2 regions of the Paenibacillus sp. FSL H7-0716 genome follow, and region 2 is predicted to be linked to the other one. Evidence: riboswitches for the same ligand, from Rfam matches in the RefSeq annotation. Region 2 holds a riboswitch; the other holds the start of a gene.
The links. A riboswitch is a leader RNA that binds a small molecule or an ion and turns the genes downstream of it on or off. The one in region 2 is predicted to bind S-adenosylmethionine.
Positions count from the first base shown of each region.

Region 1 (3,220 bases), on a different contig from region 2:
CAGTGAATTCTTTGATTTCAAGTGTAATTCCATCTTTTTCAAGCAATGGAGCAATAGCCTTCAAAATTTCAGCATGAGGCACAGGTGAGGCACCAATGACCAGTTTCACAGGATCTTTAGTAGGTTCACTTGTTGCTTCTGCGTTTGGTGCTGTTGTAGCAGCCGAGCTCCCAGCATTATTAGATGCATTGTTGTTACCGCAAGCCGCAAGCACCGCAACCAGTGTCAGGCTAAAAAATGTAAGTAGTACTTTTTTCATTGTAAATCCCCCTCTAGTCTATATTTTGTATTGAATAAGGATATATATGGATGTACCTTATTTCCGTGTGTAATGTTTTACGAGTCGGTCACCGGCCATTTGTAGCAATTGCACCAGTACGACAATAAATATTATAGAAACAATCATAATCTCCGTCTCATAGCGGTGGTAACCATAACGAATCGCCAAGTCACCTAATCCGCCGCCCCCAACCATGCCAGCCATTGCTGTATAGGAAACCAGTGTAACCAGTGTGATCGTAACTCCAGCTAGCAGACCTGGACGAGCTTCTGGCAAAAGAACACGCATAACAATTTGGTTCGTCGATGCTCCCATACCCTGTGCGGCTTCGATGACTCCGCGGTCTACCTCTCTTAACGACGTCTCTACCAAGCGGGCAAAAAACGGAGCTGCACCAATCACCAGAGGTGGAATCGTACCGAGTACACCAATGGAGGTTCCAACAACGGCTTTGCTGAAAGGAATTAGAGCCACCATCAAAATGATAAAGGGTACGGAACGTAGAATATTTACAAGTAATGATAAGACCGAGTAAGTTACTCTGATTACTATACTATTCGATTTCCCCCATAAATACAATAGAATTCCGAGTGGTAAACCAAGAATAATTGTGAACAATCCGGAAAAAAATATCATTTTTATAGTAGCAACCGTAGCATCCATCATTTCTTGCCAATTTAGATCTGCAAAATTCATTACGAAATCACCTCCACATCAAGGCCTTGAGCAATTAGTCTGGAGATCGTTACAGCAATCGCCTCACCTGGCCCTTCAAACCGCACAATCATCTGTCCATAAGGCACATCTTTAATCGTTGAGATGGTACCATGTAAGATTGCAAAGCTTACACCCGTATCACGTACGACATCGGATAGTGCCGAGCCGTAAGTTTTTTCTCCGAAAAAAGTAATTTTGACAGCTTGAGAGTTATCCCCGGCAGCAGCATCAAGCGCCACTCGAAGAGGTCCTTCATTCTGTGTCTCACTGCGGATGAAATCGCGTGTAACCTCATGCTGCGGCTTGAGAAATACCTCTGTAACTTTGCCTTGCTCAACAATCCCACCACCATGAATGACCGCGACACGGTCGCAGATGCTCTGGATTACATGCATTTCATGTGTGATCAGCACAATGGTCAAATGGAATCTTTTATTAATATCGAGCAGCAGCTTAAGAATGGAGTCCGTTGTCTGAGGATCAAGCGCAGAAGTGGCCTCGTCACACAGCAGTACATCAGGGTCACTGGCTAGCGCCCGGGCGATGCCGACCCGCTGCTTTTGTCCTCCAGATAACTGAGAAGGATACTTATCTTTATGTTCTTCAAGCCCAACTAGAGCGAGCAGATCTTTCACTTTTGTATCAATAGCTGTTCTAGATGTACCTGCAAGGCGCAGTGGAAAGGCAATATTATCGTATACGGTCGCCGAAGACAGCAAATTGAAATGTTGAAAAATCATCCCAATCTTGCGCCGCTGTTCCTGCAGCTGACCTTGGTTAAGACTGGTTAGCTCAACACCGTCTACCCAGACCTCTCCTTCTGTCGGACGTTCCAACAGATTAATGCAACGGATCAATGTACTTTTCCCGGCTCCAGAGTGGCCGATGACTCCGAATATTTCACCTTTCTCGATGGACAGATTTAATCCAGAAAGTGCTGTTGCCGCATTACTCCCTTTTCCATAAACCTTTGTTATCCCTTTTAGATTAATCAACTCTCGTCGCCCCCCCTTTATACTTCACTTATTCTATACAAAAAAACCTCCAACGATCGATGCAGATCGCAAGAGGCTCTGTGGGTTTATTAAGACAATGCCTTCTCATCTGCCAACGACCGCAACCTGCGCCATTGTAGGAATTAGCACCATGACATTTGTACAACGCTTCACGCGCTGGATACAAATCGGTTGCCGGGCTTCATCGGGCCTATCCCTCCGCCGCTCTCGATAAGATAAAGTTATGAAATTATATTTTTTCTGAAATCGTACATACTTTAATGCAAGCATAAGTATAGTGAGTTTATCGATTTTTGTCAAAAGGAAATATATTGAACGATTACGATTTTATGCTCTTTGCCTTGCTTATTTCCTTACGCAGCTGTTCATTGCTGTAGCTGAATGCCGCAATTAATGTCTTACAGTTCATTTCGAGCGATTGTTTTAAATCCTCAAGATGGCTATCCAGATCCTCGAGCTGAATTTTGTCATGCAAACCCTGGTGCCGCTGCCACAGATCATCTTGCATTTCGGAATTCATATAATGAATTTCAGCATTTCTGCGCTTGCGTAAATTCTCCAATGGATCGCGGTAGGAGTTCTTAATCTGCTCCAGTTGATCCGCTAATGCAGGATGCACATTCAATAATTGAAGCTGACGCAGCACTGTAAAGTAAGAAAAATGCGTTTTTAATTTGGATGTTTTGAGATCATAAAAATGATTCAGTACCGTCCCAAGCTTGTCCAGGAGAGAGAAAACCCGGATAAAGCCATCTTTATAAAAATAAACATAACGTGCATAATCGCCCTGTTCCACCGGTGTCATATCATCCATATAACCCGCAATCACTAATTTCCGGTAAAAAGCGGCCGCGAACCAACTTTGCTCCAGTTCATCCAGAGAGGAAATCAGCCCACGTGTCCAAATCTCCAGCTTGCGGTATTCATGGTCATTATCCTCATGGGCACTCATTTCCTTGCGCAGCAATGCTGCAAAAGTGGCCATATTCTCCATCGCATCAGCCAACACACCACTGTTCTTTCGAGGCGGCTCTCCAAGTAATACCCGCAGCATATCCCAGTCCTCCTAAAGTTTTGTTCAGCGTCTGCTTCCATGGACTGCTTCGTACAAAACTCGCGACGTAAGCATCGGCCAATCAGCTCCACGATATACCGATTTCCACTTTATTATTCCGCGGGTGAAGCACCTCTATCCACGGAGGGAATG
Region 1 is NZ_JBBODA010000022.1:60,966-64,185, forward strand. It holds gene MHH60_RS23450 (MetQ/NlpA family ABC transporter substrate-binding protein) at 1-259, opposite strand, end outside; gene MHH60_RS23455 (methionine ABC transporter permease) at 317-946, opposite strand; gene MHH60_RS23460 (methionine ABC transporter ATP-binding protein) at 976-1,992, opposite strand; SAM riboswitch class I at 2,095-2,230, opposite strand; gene MHH60_RS23465 (Cthe_2314 family HEPN domain-containing protein) at 2,333-3,067, opposite strand.
Region 1: it holds a riboswitch for S-adenosylmethionine, as region 2 does, so the genes downstream of both, MHH60_RS23460 (methionine ABC transporter ATP-binding protein) here and metA (homoserine O-acetyltransferase MetA) in region 2, are expected to answer to the same signal.

Region 2 (3,220 bases):
GCGATACTGGATTGGTAGGCCTCACGTAAGTTGCCCATGAGATCGCGGTACGTCTCAAAAGTTTCTGATATTTTAACTGCATTTTCATAAATGTCGCTAAAATATTTCTGCAGCTGATCATCAATCAGACGGAGGTCTTTTTTGTTCAGGGTATTGATAACCTCTTTCTGTGGTCCCAGCATCTTCTTTAACCATAAGATTTCACTTCGAAGACCGATAATCTCACTCAGATGAGATTTCTTGGTATGCATTAGAATATCCTCTTCAAGCTTCTCAATCCGGGCTTCAATTCGGTCACCTACGGAGAAATAATTATCTACGACAAGGTCAATAAGCAGGTAAAGGAATTGGTCAGGTTCGCTAACCTCTTGTTCCCATAACATGGGCTTCAGGACGCGTAGCTCGTGAATCTTTTGTTTCGTTACAGTAATAATATAATGTCTGCCCAAGAATATATTGAGCGCCCGCAGGAAGATCTCCTCATCATCAAAGCGGATGCTGTTTACAACAATAAAGTAATGACTTTCGTATATTTCGATCTTTGGACGTTGATCCTCTTCACTAAGGCAATCCTCAACAGCGAGATCATGCAGGTTGAACAGGGGCTGAAGCAGCTCCAAATCCTCCACATCTGCATCAATCCAATAGAACCCTTCTGTTGGGGGTGTCAATGTTTCATCAATTTCATCAATAGGTGTAAAAACCCCTGCATTCACCAGCCGGATTTTCATCTGATTCCACTCCTTCTATCCCCGGGTCTTCACCAGGGACTGCTAATTAAGCACAGAGAAAAAAATCAGCTTGGCCGGCGTTACAATCAATACAAGAGGCCGAATGACGATTCGAGGGCATGAAGAAGAACTGCTCCCGCCGCCGGCAAGCTGATGATTATCCTGTGTGGTTGCTCATTCTGTACACTTAATTGCGAGCTCGGGTCGCCTTCCATTCTTCTTCTCACCTCTTCTTTTCGTTCAGGTATGAAATACTTGTCTAGTATAACAACGGAGTATGCCTCTTTCAAGCAAATTTATTGTTACTTTGAGGCTACTTCAGCATTGTATGGACTTGACGAAAAGGAGGTTCATGATTTAAAGTGAATTTTAAAGAAATTTAATTGAATACAGCTAAATCTTATCAAGAGCAGGTGGAGGGACTAGCCCTATGAAACCCGGCAACCGGCGTGTGAACGCACGGTGCTAATTCTTGCGGAACTTTGTTGACGACTAAACCCCGTCCAAAAGTTTCTGGCAGATGAGAGAGGCGCATATGACAGTAGATATGACCTTTCTCGTTTTCCGAGAAAGGTCTTTTTATTGTTCAGAAAGCCGCGATTTGACAAGATAACCTAAATACAGTTAAGGAGTGGAAAGACAATGCCAATTAAAATTCCCGACAGTTTACCAGCAAAAGAAATACTATCCGGTGAAAATATTTTTGTGATGGATGATAGTTTGGCTTTCCATCAGGATATCCGTCCACTAAGGATTGCTATTCTGAATCTCATGCCGACTAAAGAAACGACGGAGACTCAATTGCTGCGTTTAATAGGAAATTCACCGCTACAAGTTGACGTTACCTTGCTGCACCCACGCTCACATACTTCTAAGAATACTTCTGCTGAGCATTTGAGAAGCTTTTACAAAACTTTCGACGAGATCAGCCACCGCCGTTTGGATGGTCTAATTGTTACAGGAGCACCTGTAGAGCAAATGGAGTTTGAGGAAGTATCCTATTGGGAAGAGCTAAAAGAGATTTTTGAATGGAGCAAGGATAATGTGACTTCGACCATGCATATCTGTTGGGCGGCACAGGCAGGGTTGTATCATCATTTTGGTGTTCGTAAAGTGGCTTTGCCTGAAAAATGTTTTGGAGTATTCTCCCATACGATTAATCAAAATAACATTAAATTGCTGCGCGGCTTTGACGAGGTATTCCATGTACCGCATTCCCGTCATACCGATGTCTCCCGCGAAGATATTGAGAGCAATCCAGATCTGCAGATTCTGGCGGAATCCGAAGAAGCTGGTATGTATCTAGTAGCTACGACCGACGGCAAACAAATATTTGTGACCGGACATTCCGAATACGATCCGTTATCCTTGAAATGGGAATATGATCGTGATTTGGAGAGAGGCATGGAGATGGCCTTGCCGAAACACTATTTCCCTAAAGATGATCCAGAAAGAACACCTCCTGCAGTGTGGCGTGCACATGCCAACTTATTATTCTCTAATTGGCTCAATTACTATGTATATCAAGAGACACCTTACGATATCGACCCGATTGTTTATTAAGATCAGCGCTACATTACAATTTAGGAGGCATTTATCATGGACGACAAACTTAGGATTGAAAGCAGACTGGCACAAATAGGTTCACAAGAAGATCCGGCTACCGGAGCCATTAATTTTCCTATCTATAATGCTACGGCATTCCGTCACCCGAAGCTTGGGCAGAGCACAGGTTTCGATTATAGCCGTACCAAAAGTCCAACCCGTTCCGTACTGGAGAACGCGGCTGCGGAATTGGAGTCTGGTGATGCAGGTTTTGCCTGTAGTTCTGGGATGGCAGCTATTCAAACCATATTTACCCTGTTTGGGCAAGGCGATCACTTGATCGTTTCGCTGGATCTTTACGGCGGGACCTATCGTTTGTTGGAACGAATTATGTCCAAGTTTGGAATCACTGCTTCCTATGTAGATACGAATGATTTGGATGCGCTTGAGGCTTCACGTCTTCCAAATACGAAGGCAATATTTATTGAAACGCCAACGAATCCTTTGATGATGGTTACGGATATTGCAGCCGTTGCTACTTGGGCCCGCCATCATGGGCTGCTCACAATTGTAGACAATACACTGCTGACTCCATTTTTCCAGCGTCCTCTGGAATTAGGTGCGGACATTGTAGTCCATAGTGCTACCAAATATTTGGGCGGACACAATGATGTACTTGCTGGTCTTATTGTATCTAAAGGAGCTGAATTATCCGCTGAAATAGCGATTCTACATAACTCTATTGGCGCTGTGCTTGGGCCAACAGACAGTTATCAGCTGATGAGAGGCATGAAGACACTGGCCCTGCGTATGGAACGGCACGAGAGTAATGCATTAGCAATTGCCCGCTATCTGCAAGAGCATCCGGCGATTGCGGAAGTGTTTCATCCAGGCCTGCCGGATCATCCGGGATATGAAATCCAGAATCGCCAGTCCTCGGGCAA
Region 2 is NZ_JBBODA010000026.1:42,231-45,450, forward strand. It holds gene corA (magnesium/cobalt transporter CorA) at 1-731, opposite strand, end outside; SAM riboswitch class I at 1,129-1,258, shown strand; gene metA (homoserine O-acetyltransferase MetA) at 1,374-2,294, shown strand; gene MHH60_RS25095 (PLP-dependent transferase) at 2,331-3,220, shown strand, end outside.